Regions from separate parts of the Actinoplanes sp. NPDC049681 genome, predicted to be linked through region 1. Evidence: riboswitches for the same ligand, from Rfam matches in the RefSeq annotation. Region 1 holds a riboswitch; the other holds the start of a gene.
What was found. A riboswitch is a leader RNA that binds a small molecule or an ion and turns the genes downstream of it on or off. The one in region 1 is predicted to bind glycine.
Positions count from the first base shown of each region.

Region 2: it holds a riboswitch for glycine, as region 1 does, so the genes downstream of both, gcvP (aminomethyl-transferring glycine dehydrogenase) here and ACIBO8_RS05290 (L-serine ammonia-lyase) in region 1, are expected to answer to the same signal.

Region 1 covers NZ_JBITLP010000001.1:1,137,126-1,144,233, reverse strand. Annotated here, with positions in the region: gene ACIBO8_RS05315 (hypothetical protein) at 1-98, opposite strand, end outside; gene ACIBO8_RS05310 (hypothetical protein) at 95-520, opposite strand; gene dapC (succinyldiaminopimelate transaminase) at 604-1,692, opposite strand; gene fdxA (ferredoxin) at 1,695-2,021, opposite strand; gene ACIBO8_RS05295 (GNAT family N-acetyltransferase) at 2,120-3,103, shown strand; glycine riboswitch at 3,139-3,233, shown strand; gene ACIBO8_RS05290 (L-serine ammonia-lyase) at 3,357-4,709, shown strand; gene ACIBO8_RS05285 (hypothetical protein) at 4,706-5,170, opposite strand; gene ACIBO8_RS05280 (VanW family protein) at 5,190-6,899, opposite strand; gene ACIBO8_RS05275 (hypothetical protein) at 6,896-7,108, opposite strand, start outside.
Region 2 covers NZ_JBITLP010000008.1:166,612-173,719, forward strand. Annotated here, with positions in the region: gene ACIBO8_RS28360 (hypothetical protein) at 352-702, opposite strand; gene ACIBO8_RS28365 (DNA polymerase beta superfamily protein) at 803-1,543, opposite strand; gene ACIBO8_RS28370 (DNA polymerase beta superfamily protein) at 1,540-2,214, opposite strand; gene mgrA (L-glyceraldehyde 3-phosphate reductase) at 2,211-3,206, opposite strand; glycine riboswitch at 3,267-3,360, shown strand; gene gcvP (aminomethyl-transferring glycine dehydrogenase) at 3,453-6,257, shown strand; gene ACIBO8_RS28385 (DUF5999 family protein) at 6,572-6,772, opposite strand; gene ACIBO8_RS28390 (chorismate-binding protein) at 6,901-7,108, shown strand, end outside.

The sequences.
Region 1 (7,108 bases):
TCCGGATCGTCCTCGTCAGCCACCATCGCCCACAGGCGGGGCGTGTTGTACGACTGCCAGGCCGTGCACCAGCTGCTGGTCAGCACTCCGTCGCTCATATCGCGGCCGCCTGTCCCCCGTGACGAACCGGGTTCTGCGCCTGCTCGGCGGCGAGGCGGGCCGCGCGGGCCTCCTGCGCGGCCGCCCAGAGCGCCTGCTGGGCCTGCTCGGTCGACGTGGCGGCGCGCGCGTCCGACGCGTCGAAGGCGGCCGCTACCTTCTGCGCGGCGGCCGCGAGCAGCTTGGCCGCGTTCACGTACTCCTGGAGGTTGGCGGTCGACGCCGCCAGGCTCTCGGCGTATCGCACCTTGGCCGCGTGCACCGCGCCGCTGGCGTTCTTCTCACCGAAGCGCACACCGTCGCTCAGCTGGATGCCGGCCCGCTCCGTCGCCGGCCCGAGGAAACTCTCCGTGTCCACGTGCACATCGGTCGCGAACTTGGTGAGCCCGCTCGTCTCGACATTGATCCCGGTATCGCCCACGACAGCCTCCCCGTGCAGCCTTTGCCGTCACAGCAACGCCATCGAGGGTAGCGACCGCGGGCGATGTCCGACACCCCGGACCGTCAGGCGGCGAGCCGGGCTACCGCGGCCGTGACCCGCTCGTCGCTGGCCGTCAAGGCGATCCGTACGTGCTGGGCCGCGGCGGGGCCGTAGAAGGCGCCGGGCGCCGCGAGGATGCCGCGTTCGGCGAGCCAGTCCACTGTCTTCCAGCAGTCCTCGCCGCGGGTGGACCACAGGTAGAGGCCGGCGCCGGAGTGCTCGATCGTGAACCCCGCACCGGTCAGGGCCGCGTGCAGCGCGGTGCGCCTGGCCTCGTATCGGGCGCGCTGTTCGGCCACATGCGACTCGTCGTCGAGGGCCGCGATCATCGCCGCCTGTACCGGCGCCGGCATGATCATTCCGGCGTGCTTGCGGACCGCCAGCAGCTCGCCCACCAGCGCCGGGTCGCCGCCGACGAAGCCCGCCCGGTAGCCGGCGAGGTTGGAGCGCTTGGACAGCGAATGCACGGCGAGCACGCCGGTGTAGTCGCCGCCGCAGACCTCGTCGGAGAGCACGGACACCGGGGTGTCCTCCCAGCCGAGTGTGAGATAGCACTCGTCGCTGGCCACGACCACGCCGCGTTCCCGGGCCCAGTCGACCACCTTGCGCAAGTGGGTCGCGGGCAGCACCTTGCCGGTCGGGTTGGACGGCGAGTTGACCCAGATCAGCTTGATCCGCCGGTCGGGGCCGAGCGCGGTCAGCGAGTCGCTGCGGACCACCTCCGCACCGGCCAGCTTCACCCCGACCTCGTACGTCGGGTAGCACACCTGCGGGATGACGACAACGTCACCGGGGCCGACGCCGAGCAGGGTGGGCAGCCACGCCACCAGTTCCTTGGAGCCGATCGTGGGCAGCACTCCCGGCGTACCGGAGGCGCCGCAGGCCCGGGCCAGCCAGGCCGAGATCGCCGCGCGCAGCGCCGGGCTGCCCGCGGTGAGCGGATAGCCCGGCGCGTCGGACGCGGCGGTCAGCGCGGCCCGGATCGGCGCCGCGACCGGATCGACGGGCGTGCCGACCGAGAGGTCGACGATGCCGTCCGGGTGCGCGGCGGCGACCGCCTTGGCCGGTTCGAGCAGGTCCCAGGGGAAATCAGGCAGCGAGGCCGAGACCACGGTCAGTGCGCATCCCCGCGCGGCGGCTGGGCCGCCACGAACGCCGTGTCCTTCTCGATCTTGCCGACCTTGGACGCGCCGCCGGGCGAGCCGAGGTCCTCGAAGAACTCGTAGTTGGCGTTCGTGTAGTCCTTCCACTGCTCCGGGACGTCGTCCTCGTAGAAGATCGCCTCCACCGGGCAGACCGGCTCGCAGGCCCCGCAGTCGACGCACTCATCGGGGTGGATGTAGAGCATCCGGTTGCCCTCGTAGATGCAGTCGACCGGGCACTCCTCGATGCACGCCTTGTCGAGCACATCGACGCAGGGCTCAGCGATGATGTATGTCACGGGTCTTCCCTTCCAGAGTCTGCATCTGAAACAGCTCAGCCGCTTCGGAGCGCGACGGTACGGCCAGAGCCTAGTATCTCGCCGGAAGGAGGTGGGGGGTGCTCCGTCGGCAGGATGTGGGACACCGGGTGGTCGTTCGCCGTATTGTCGGCGTTTCCCAGGATCGCCCACTTTTCACGGACGCGCTCGGCGAGCTGGTCGAGCTGACGGAGACGGATCTCACTCTCGCCACCACCAAGGGCACGCTGCGAATCGCTCTGAAAGACGTCCATCGGGCCAAAAGGGTCCCCGCGGCACGCCGCCCACCCGCCGCCGACGTGGTGGCACTCGAGCTGGCGGCCAACGACGGGTGGCCGGCGCCCGTACAGGCCCGGCTCGGCTCCTGGATCTTGCGCGCGGCCGACAACTGGACCGGGCGCGCCAATTCGGCCCTGGCGGTCGGCGACCCGGACCGCACTCTCGAAGACGCGATCGACGCGGTCGAGCAGTGGTACGCCGCCCGCGGCCAGCAACCGCTGATCAACACGCCGATGCCCCTCGCCGCCCCGGTCAACGCGGCCCTGGACCGGCGCGGCTGGACGGCCCGGCCCCTCACGCTCGTGCAGACCGCGAGGCTCGCCGCGCTGCTCGAAGCCCTGCCGGCGCGCGGCGACCTGCCGACCGTCGAGCTCGCCGACTCCCCCACCGACGCCTGGTACGCGATGGTCGCCGAGCACAAGGGCACGCTGCCCGGGACGGCGAAACGGATTCTCACCGGCGTACCGGATGCGGTTTTCGCTCATGTGCACGACGCCGAGGGTGAGCTGCTCGCGGTGGCCCGGGGTGCAGTCAGCGGGCCGGACCGGTGGCTAGGACTCTCCCTGCTGCAGACCGCTCCGGCCGCGCGGCGGCAGGGACTCGCCGCGCACGTGCTGCGGGCGGTGGCGCACTGGGCGGTGCAGCAGGGCTCGGCGCGGGCGTACCTTCAGGTGGAGGAGCGCAACACCCCGGCGGTGACGCTGTACCAGAAAATGGGCTTCGCCACCCACCACACGTACCTCACCCGCGAGGCGCCCGTGGGTTGCGCCGGGTCGCGGGCGTAACTACCGTAAGCAGGACAAACGAAGATCGCGCCGCATGAACCGCTGCGGGAGAGCTCCCGGGTCACGCCGGGGCGCCGAAGGAGCAACTCCTCCCCGGGAATCTCTCAGGCCCAGATACCGCTCCGGTCAGGCAACTCTGGAAAGCCGGGACACCGATGTCCCGCACCCACGGTGCAAGCCGTCGCCACGACGGTGAAGCTCTCAGGTCCCATGACAGAGCGGGGAGGCCGCCCGAGCACAGGGAGCCTTTTCCGTGGCCATCAGCGCGTTCGACCTCTATTCGATCGGCATCGGCCCGTCGTCGTCACACACCGTCGGCCCGATGCGGGCCGCCAGGACCTTCGCCGCCGGCCTTGCGGATCTCACCCTCATTTCCCGGGTACGCGCAGAGCTGTTCGGCTCCCTGGGCGCCACGGGCCGCGGGCACGGCTCGGACACCGCCGTCATGCTCGGCCTCTGCGGCGAGGACCCGGAGACGGTCGACACCACGCGGGTCGCGGAACGGGTCGCCGCCATGCGCGCCGAGGGCCGCCTGCTGCTGGCCGGCAAGCACCCGATCGCCTTCGACGCCGACGCCGACCTGGTGCTCAACCGCCGCGAGAGTCTCCCGTTCCACCCCAACGGCATGCGGTTGCGGGGGTTCGGCGCGGATGGGGAGCTGCTCGCCGAGCGCACCTTCTACTCCGTCGGCGGCGGTTTCGTGGTGGAGGACGGCGTCGCACCGAATCAGGACGAGGCGGCACGGGTGCCGTTCCCGTTCGCGTCGGGCGCCGAGCTGCTGGAGATCTGCCGCCGCCAGGGTCTGCCGATCTCCGCGGTGATGCTCGCCAACGAACAGGCGTCGCGGCCGGCCGCGGACGTACGGGACGGGCTGCTGCACATCTGGGACGTCATGCAGGGGTGCGTGGAGCGTGGGCTGCACGCCGAGGGGATCCTCCCGGGTGGGCTGCGCGTACGGCGCCGCGCCCCGGGACTCTGGCGTGACCTGGTCACGCACTCGGACAAGGACCCGCTGCACGTCATCGACTGGGTCAACCTCTACGCGCTGGCTGTGAACGAGGAGAACGCCGCGGGCGGCCGGGTGGTCACCGCCCCCACCAACGGTGCGGCCGGGATCATCCCGGCGGTGCTGCACTACTACACGCGGTTCGTGCCCGGTGCCGACGACGAGGGCGTGGTGCGCTTCCTGCTCACGGCGGCGGCTATCGGCGTACTCATCAAGGGCAACGCCTCCATCTCGGGAGCGGAGGTGGGCTGCCAGGGCGAGGTCGGGTCCGCCGCCGCCATGGCGGCGGGCGCGCTCTGCGAGGTGCTCGGGGGTACGCCGGAGCAGGCGGAGAACGCCGCGGAGATCGCGCTGGAGCACAACCTCGGCCTGACCTGCGACCCGGTCGGCGGGCTGGTGCAGGTGCCGTGCATCGAGCGCAACGCGATCGCGAGCGTCAAGGCGATCAACGCCGCCCGGCTGGCCCGCAACGGCGACGGCACGCACCGGGTCAGCCTGGACACCGCGATCCGCACGATGCGCGACACCGGCCGCGACATGTCGACCAAGTACAAGGAGACGTCGCTCGGCGGCCTCGCGGTGACCGTCGTCGAGTGCTAGCGGCGGACGACCCGGCGCGGCTTCGTCGTCTTCGCGATCGTGAACGCCTTCAGCGACTTCGACCGGTAGTCGCGTCCGAGCGCCGTGGCCGTCCAGTAGCCGAGCAGGGTGCCGACGATCGCGAAGCCGCCGTACAGCCAGATCTGGGAGAAGAAGTTGCCCGCACCGCCCGAGAACGGGTAGTCGCCGCTCACGAACGGGCCGACCAGCACGGTGAGCAGCATGCCGCCGACCGCCGCCGCGACCAGCTCGGGCAGCCAGGTACCGACCGGGACGCGCTGCGCCCGGCGGAAGGCGATCACCGCGAGCACCAGGCCGATCACCGCGAACATGACGATGGAGACCCGGTTCTCCGCGGTCTCGTTGTCGGGAAAGCCCAGGCGCGTCACCAGCCGCGCCACCACGTTGATCGCGAACAGCGCCGCGGCCAGCACCGCGATCGACACCCAACGCTGCTTCATGACGTCCTCCCGGACGGACTTACGGCTCCTCGCCGCAGACGAATCGTGGCTCGGGATCGTAGCGCCAGGTGAACTTCTCGCGCTTGACCTCCTTGCCATCCTTGCGGATGACGCGCCACGCATCCTGTGTGAAACCTGGGAGTCCGCTGCTAGTTATGCACTTCGGGCCGGGCTCTCGGTGCACGGTCGGCGGGGACGTGATGTTGCGGCGGGGGCTGCGCACGGTCTTGACGCTGTCGTAGACCTTCGTGCTCCACATGGAGACCGTCACCGACCTGCTCGTGTACGAGGTGTCGATGAAGATGCCCCACGGCGTGGTGTTCTTGAACTTGAGATCGAGCGTCGGGTAGAAGATCGTCGACTCGATCACGGCCGGGTAGCGCGAGAAGTAGAACGAGTGCGGCTTGTGCTCGACGTCCTGGAGCCCCGCGTAGTAGGCCGCGTTGAACAGCGTCGTGGTGAACTGCGAGGCGCCGCCGCCGACCCCGGGCTCCAGCTTGCCGCCCACGATCACCGGCGCGTCCTGGTAACCGGACGCGTAGTCGCGCTCGCCGGTGTGCCCGTTGAGCGAAAAGGTCTCGCCCGGCCGGACCACGGCGCCGTCGACGGCCCGGGCGATCGTCATGATGTTCTGGCTGCGCGGCGAGCTCGCGCCGCCGGTGAAGTACGTGGTGAAGGTGGAGACCTTCTCCTTGATGCCGAGCGCGGCGATCTCCGCCTCGGCCACGGCCGGCTGCTGCTCGGTGCGGGTGGCGTCGACCACGCGGGGTGCCGGGGTGGGCAGGACGGCCAGCAGGGCGGTGCCGAGCGCGCCCAGGTCGACCATGTCACCGGCAGCGCCGGCGACGACGCTCGGCTTGCCCTTGACCAGCGTGATCCGGGCGTCCGCCGGCGCCTTCTCGACCTTGGCGAACTCCTTCGCGGCGGCCGCGTGCAGCCGCTTACCGTCGATCGCCGGGGTGAGCCGGCCGTCGTCGTCCGAGCGGAAGACCAGCCCTTGTGCGATCGCTGCGGGCGAGAGGGTGAAGGACTCCCCGGCGACTCGTACGGTCACGGGAGCCGCCACCGCCGGCACCGCCAGGTCGCGCACCAGGGCGTCGACCTGTTCGCGGTTCGTCGCCGGCGGCCGGTCGACCAGCGGGACCCGGGCCGTGCCGCCGGTCAGCCAGGCCTTGCGGATCTCGCCTGCGGCGGCCGCCGGGTCGAGGGCACGGCCCGCCGCCGGGTACGTGGGCTTCGGCGTGAGCCCCGCCCACGCGATGCCGGGCTTCTTGAGCGTGACCTTCTTCGGGTCCAGCTGCTTGCGCAGGACCGTCGCCAGCTTCTCCTTGTCGAGCTCGATCACCGGCGCGACGCTGCGCTCGCCGAACGGCGAAGGGCTGCCCTTGATCGCCCGGCCGACGGTGAGGTCGACGTTCAGCTTCAGCGCGATGTCGGCGGCCTCGATGCGCACGGCCTCGCCGTCCAGGTCGACCGTGACCGGGTCGCCGGTGCGCGGGCCGAGCGCCTCGGTGAGCTTGCGCTCAGCCTCGGTGCGGGACAGGCCGCCCAGGTCGACGCCGAGGACCCGGGTGCCCCGGGGCACGTCACCGCCGTACGCCCAGGCCGCGACCCCGGCCGCGGCGATGAGCAGGGCGGCGACCGTGCCCACGACGACGATCCGCCTGCGGTTGACCGAACGGGGCTCTCCGGCCTCGACGGCGGCCGGCGCTTCTGAAACGGCGGTCACGGCGCCGGCCTCCTGAGGATCGCCCGGTACGTGTAGACCGCGAACGTCAGGCTGCCGACCAGGATCATCACCAGGGCCACCCAGTCCTTGCCGCTGACCAGGTAGTCGCCCTCGGTGGTACGCCCGCCCGCGGCGAAGAACATGATCGCCGTCCACAGGCCCCAGGGCGGGGCGAGAGCCCAGCGCTGCCCCACCGTCGTGACGGCGAA
Region 2 (7,108 bases), on a different contig from region 1:
ACGCCCCGGGCCGGACTCCGGCCCGGGGATGTCCCGTGAGATCGGGGGTCGAGGCAGGTGCCGCCGGGCAGGCGGCCCGTCACGCCCCAGGACGCCGTCCCGCCGTACCCGCCGCCGGGCTATCGGCTACTTCGAGCCGTGCGCGTGCCGGGGCCGCGTTCCCAGCGGTGACGATGTTCAGGACGCGTGGCGCCGCCTCGTCGGGACAGGCTCCTCCCGTCGGCGTCGCGGGTCGGCAGGCTTGTCCTGGCAGGCTTGTCCTGGCAGGCGACGAAGCCTACGACGCGGCTCTCGTCCGCCCTCACGCGAATGAGAGCCGCGTCGTAGGTCAGCGTAGGGAAGAGGGCCGGCTCAGGCGGCGCGGCGAGCGTGGCGCAGCGCCGGGTGCCGGGCCTCCCAGGCCGCCCGAACCCCGCGCGGCAGGTTCAGCTCCGGCCAGACCCGCACGAGCGTCGCCCCGTGGATGTGGTCGCGCAGCTCGTCCACGCGGACCGCCTCCCGCAGCACGTTCTCGTACATCCACAGCAGCATCGTGTGCTCGCCGAGGTCGAAGGTGCGCCGGGGGTTCCACCAGAGGCGCAGCGGCAGTTCGACCAGCCCGTGGGTCGGGCCGGTCAGCTCGCCGAGGGTTCCGGCGACCAGGACGGGCCGGTGCGGGCGCGCCTCGTGGACGACCGGGGCGTCGAGCGCTCGGGTGGACATGGTGACCAGCGTAGACCGCCACCCGCACCGGCGGATAACCCCTAGGTTCCTAGGATGCTTAAGAGGTGGTGCGCCTGCTCACGGCACACAGCAAAACGCCTCAGCCGAGGCGGGTACGCACCACCAACTCGTGCAACGCCTCGACCGCGGCGGGATCGGCGTGCCGCGGCAGCGCCGAGGCGTCCCGCGCCGCCTCGAGCTCCGTACGCAACTCGGCGATGTCCTTCTCCACCACGTCGCGCATCGAGTCGGGACACGCCCCGTGCTCCGCGGACCGCTTCAGCGCGATCAACTCCGGCACGTACGGCAGCGTGCTCAGCACCCCGAGATCCGCGACGACCTCTCCGGTGCGCATGAGGTGGATGCCGGTGTGCAGCACCCGCAGGGTGTAGAGGGCCGGCTTGAGCTCGCCGGTTTTGGCGAACAGCCGTTCCTGCGTCGCCGCGAACCCGAGGTAGTGGTGCGCGTGGTGGCTGGTGATCAGGCCCGGAGCCAGCTCGATCAGCGAGCGGTGCACCGCGGAGGTCGTGACGACCAGCGGCGACAGCAGCTGTTCGAGGACGTAGCCGTTGCGGCTGTTCAGCAGGCGGGCGAACTTCAGCAGGTCGTGGCTGACCACGTCGAGCTCCACGCCGTCGCGCCAGGCGTCGGAGGTGATCGTCTCCGGGCCGGTCCGCAGCCCCACGACCTCGGCGGCCGGCAGGACGTGGCCGGCCCGCAGGTCGAGGTCGCTGTCGACCGAGGCGAAGCCGTAGAGGTGGGCGCCGCTGACGGTCACGAACACCGTGGGATAGGGCAGGACCGCGGCTTCCGCGGCCCAGGCGGGCACGTCGACGGTCATGTCAGACCCCTTTCCCGTACGCCGGCGAGCAGCGCGTCGATTCTGGCCCGGTCGGGTTCGCCCGGCAGGGTGCTGGCGGCCTCGGCGGCGGCCAGGTCGGCTTGCAGGTGGTCGGCCCACGACAGCACGGATTCCCACGGCTCTCCACCGGATTTGATCCGCAGGAGGCGGTCGCGCAGCGGGCGTACGTCGACGAGGACGTCGCCGGTGCGCAGGACGTGGGCACCGGCGAGCAGCAGCCGGATCATGTGCATGGCCTGCTTGTGGTTGATCTCGCCGGTGCGTTCGCGCCGGGCGGCGACGCGTTTGAGCTGGTCGCGGGCGTACGCGCCGTAGGTGTGGGCGACGTGCCGGGAGAGGAACGCGGTGCGGGCGGCGAGCAGCTCCTCGCCGTCGGGGCTGGCGTGTTCGATCAGAGGTGACCAGAGCACTTCGAGCACCGTCGGGTTGGCCTGCAGCGCGAGGGTGCAGAACCGTTCGATCTCCCAGGAGAACTGTTCGTCGCGGGGGCCGTCGAGGTGGGTGGGGGGTTTGTCGAGGCGCCAGAAGGCGCGGGTGGGCGCCGCGTACACGCCGCGGCGGTCGTGGTCGGAGTCCGGGCCGTCGAGCCCGTACGCGCGGGAGCCGACCACGACCGCGAGGATCGTGCCGGGCGGGAAGCCGCCGGTCACAGGTCGAGGACGGTGGCGTCGACGGCGTCGAGCTCGTCCTGGCTGAGCTGCGGGTTGCGCAGGGCCGCGACGTTGGTCTCGAGCTGGCCGACGCTGCTGGCCCCGATGATGAGGCTGGTCATGCGGGGGTCGCGCAGGGCCCAGGCGAGGGCGAGCTGGGCGAGGCTCTGGCCGCGGCGCCGGGCGATGTCGTCGAGGGCGTGGATGCGGCCCATGGTCCGGGAGTCGAGGTCGCTCTCGTCCAGGAAGACGCTGGTGCGGACCCGGGAGTCGTCGGGGATTCCGCGGAGGTAGCGGTCGGTGAGCAAGCCCTGCTGCAGGGGGCTGAAGGCGATGCAGCCGGCGCCGACGCGTTCTAGCGTGTCGAGCAGGTGGTCGCGCTCGATCCAGCGGTTGAGGATCGAGTAGGACGGCTGGTGGATCAGCAGGGGGGTGCCGAGTTCCTGGAGGATGGCGGCGGCCTGGGCGGTCTGCTCGGCGCCGTAGTTGCTGATGCCGACGTAAAGGGCCTTGCCGGCGCGGACGAGGGCGTCGAGGGCCGTCATGGTCTCCTCGAGCGGGGTCTCCGGGTCGGGCCGGTGGTGGTAGAAGATGTCGACGTAGTCGAGGCCGAGCCGTTCGAGCGACTGATCGAGCGACGACACCAGGTATTTGCGCGAGCCCCAGTCGCCGTAGGGGCCGTCCCACATGGTGTAGCCCGCCTTGGTGGAGACAATGATCTCGTCGCGGTGGGCGGCGAGGTCGGCACGCAGGATGCGGCCGAAATTGGACTCGGCGCTGCCGGGCGGGGGCCCGTAGTTGTTCGCGAGGTCGAAATGGGTGACGCCGAGGTCGAAGGCGCGGCGGACGATGGCCTGCTGCCGTTCCAGGGGGCGGCCGTCGCCGAAGTTGTGCCAGAGGCCGAGGCTGATCGCCGGCAGCTTGAGGCCGCTGCGACCGGCGCGGCGGTAGGTCATGGTGTCGTAGCGGTCGTCCGCGGGGGAGTAGGTCACACGCCACAGCCTAGGGACACGTGATCGACATGCGTCCGCTGGTAGGTTGAAGGCAGCCGTACCACCCACGCGGGAGAGATCGCCGGTTCGCCGGTGGCGCCGAAGGGGCAAATCCTCCCCGGAACCTCTCAGGCAAAAGGACCGCGGGGGCAGGCGACTCTGAAGTGCGCTCGTGGGTTCGTCCGACTCGTGGGTATGACAGAGGGGGAGGTTGCCCGTCGACCTCGGAAGCCCCCTGGAGCCGCCATGACGTTCGCCCATCGCCACATCGGTCCCGATGCGGACGCGCAGACCCAGATGCTCAAGGCCATCGGGTACGCATCGCTCGAGGCGCTCATGGATGCCGCGATCCCCGAGGTGATCCGCTGGCACGGCACGCTGGAGCTGCCGGCCGCGGCCTCCGAGGAGGAGACGATCGCGGAGCTGCGCGAGATCGCCGGGCGTAACACGGTGACGACCTCCATGATCGGGCTCGGCTACTACGGCACGTTCACGCCGGCGGTGATCCGGCGCAACGTGCTGGAGAACCCGGCGTGGTACACGGCGTACACGCCGTACCAGCCGGAGATCAGCCAGGGCCGGTTGGAGGCGCTGCTGAACTTCCAGACGATGGTGACGGACCTGACCGGGCTGGCGACGGCGAACGCGTCGATGCTCGACGAGGGCACGGCGGTCGCGGAGGCGATGACGCTGGCGCGCCGCTCGTCGAAGAGCAAGAGCAACGTGTACGCGGTGGACGCCGACACGCTGCCGCAGACTCTCGCCGTGCTGCGGACCCGGGCGGAGCCGCTGGGCATCGAGGTGCGGCTGGTGAACCTGGACGCCGACGCGGCGCTGCCGGCGGAGTACTTCGGCCTGCACCTGCAGTATCCGGGGGCGTCCGGCGCGGTCCGCGACCACGCCGCCCTGGTGGCGGCGGCGCACGAGGCCGGCGCGCTGGTGACGGTGGCGGCGGACCTGCTGGCGTTGACCCTGCTGCGGGCGCCGGGGGAGATCGGGGCGGACATCGCGGCGGGCACGACGCAGCGTTTCGGCGTACCGCTGGGGTTCGGTGGTCCGCACGCGGGCTACCTGGCGGTGCGGTCCGGGCTGGAGCGGTCGCTGCCGGGCCGGCTCGTCGGGGTGTCGCGGGACGCGGACGGGGCGCCGGCCTACCGGCTGGCGTTGCAGACGCGCGAGCAGCACATCCGCCGGGAGCGCGCGACGAGCAACATCTGCACGGCGCAGGTCCTGCTCGCGGTGATGGCGAGCATGTACGCGGTCTACCACGGCCCGGAGGGGCTGCGGGAGATCGCGCGCCGGGTGCACGGGCATGCCCTGGCCCTGGCGGGTGGCCTGGCGGCGGCCGGGGTCGAGGTGGCGCACGCGGCGTTCTTCGACACGGTGACCGCGGTGGTGCCGGGCCGTGCGGCGGCCGTGGTGGCCGCGGCGGCCGGGGCGGGCGTGGATCTGCGCCAGGTCGACAACGACCGGGTGTCGGTGTCGTGCGACGAGACCACCACCGCGGCGCACGTCGAGGCGGTCCTGCGGGCCTTCGGCGCGTCCCCGGCAGCTCCCGCGGAGTGCGGAGCACGGCCGCTGGCGCGTACGAGCGACTTCCTGACGCACCCGGTGTTCCGGTCGCACCACTCGGAGACGGCGATGCTGCGCTACCTGCGCCGGCTGTCGGACCGCGACTACGCGCTGGACCGGGGCATGATCCCGCTGGGATCGTGCACGATGAAGCTGAACGCGACCACCGAGATGGAGCCGGTCACCTGGCCGGAGTTCGCGAACATCCACCCGTACGCGCCGGCGTTGCGCACCGCGGGCTACGAGGCGCTGGTCGCGCAGCTGGAGGCGTGGCTGGCGGAGCTCACCGGCTACGACGCGGTGAGCGTGCAGCCGAACGCCGGTTCGCAGGGTGAGCTGGCGGGCCTGCTGGCGATCCGCGGTTACCACCGGTCGCGGGGCGAGGCGCACCGCGACGTGTGCCTGATCCCGTCGAGCGCGCACGGCACCAACGCGGCGAGCGCGGTGATGGCGGGCATGCGGGTGGTCGTGGTGGCGTGCGACGAGAACGGCAACGTGGACCTGGCCGACCTGGACGCCAAGATCGAGAAGCACCGCGAGGCGCTGGCCGCGATCATGGTGACGTACCCGTCGACCCACGGCGTGTACGAGAAGGGCATCGCGGAGCTGTGCGGCAAGGTGCACGACGCCGGCGGGCAGGTGTACGTCGACGGCGCGAACCTGAACGCACTGGTCGGCTTCGCCCGGCCGGGCAAGTTCGGCGCCGACGTGTCGCACCTGAACCTGCACAAGACGTTCTGCATCCCGCACGGCGGCGGTGGCCCGGGCGTGGGCCCGGTGGCGGTGCGCGCGCACCTGTCCGAGTTCCTGCCGGGTGACCCGCTGGAGCCGGGCGAGCACCACGCGGTGTCCGCCGCGGCGCACGGGTCGGCGGGGATTCTGCCGATCTCGTGGGCGTACCTGCGGATGATGGGCCCGGACGGCCTGGCGCAGGCCACGGCGGTGGCGGTGCTGGCGGCCAACTACGTGGCGGCGCGCCTGCGCGATCACTACCCGGTTCTGTACGCGGGCAACGAGGGCCTGGTGGCGCACGAGTGCATCCTGGACCTGCGCCCGATCACCAAGGCGACGGGCGTGTCGGTGGACGACGTGGCGAAGCGGCTGATCGACTACGGCTTCCACGCGCCGACGATGTCGTTCCCGGTGGCGGGCACGCTGATGGTCGAGCCGACCGAGAGCGAGGACCTGGTCGAGCTGGACCGGTTCTGCGAGGCGATGATCGCGATCAAGGGCGAGATCGACCGGGTGGCGGCGGGCGAGTGGCCGCGCGACGACAACCCGTTGCACCACGCCCCGCACACGGCGGCGGCGGTGTCGGCGGACGAGTGGGAGCACGCGTACCCGCGGTCGCTGGCCGGTTTCCCGCAGGGCGTCGACCGCACGGCGAAGTACTGGCCCCCGGTGCGGCGCATCGACGGCGCGTACGGGGATCGCAATCTGGTGTGTTCGTGTCCCTCGCCGGAGGCGTTCGAGGACTGAGGCCGCCGGGCGGGTCGGCCGATGGTGTGATCGGTCGGCCCGCGGGCGGTGTGCCGGGCGGGGCGCCTGGCCGCGGGGCGGGATGCGTCGCCGTCGTGCGGCGTGCTCTCCCGGAGCGCGGCGTGCCTCTCGGCGTCCGGCGTGCCTTGTCGTCGTGCCCTCGTCGTCGTGCGACGGCGGCCGGCGGGTGCCGGTGGTGCAGGCCGGTATGCGGTCTCGGCCTCGTCGCCGTTACTCTTCCGGCGGTCGTGCCGGCGGCTCGTGCGGGTCGTCGGGTCGACGGCCCGGGCCGTCCGGTGGTGCGGTGCGGACCGTCAGGCGGCGAGGGCGTGACGGGCGGGGCCGCGGTGCGGTTCGATCTGGCTGCCGTCGGGCAGCAGTTCGCCGGTGTCCTCGAAGAGGATGACGCCGTTGCAGAGCAGGCTCCAACCCTGCTCGGGGAAGGTGGCCACGACCCGGGCCGCCTCGCGGTCCACGGCCTCGGCGGAAGGACAGGTGGTTTGGTGCTGGCACATCGGAGGTCTCCGGTCAGGGGGGTTGTGTTGTGTTGTGCTTCACATCAACGGTGGCGAACACTACTCCCATCGGAACGAGTCCGGGTGGACCGAGTGACGGCGCCCCATTGAGCGAATCCACTGTTGAGATGGTCCACGGGAAGCGTGGATACGACCACTGTGCGACAGTCACGCCAGCTGTTCCACCGGGTTCTCCGGCCTCCTGCCAGCGCCGTCACGGTCCGTCATCGGTGTTCGAGTGGTTCCTGGGTGACGGTGGTGACCCTGCAGAGCTTGTTACAGCGTGGCTCGCGGACAACGGACTACCGGTGCGAGACCTCCTACGAACGGCTAACG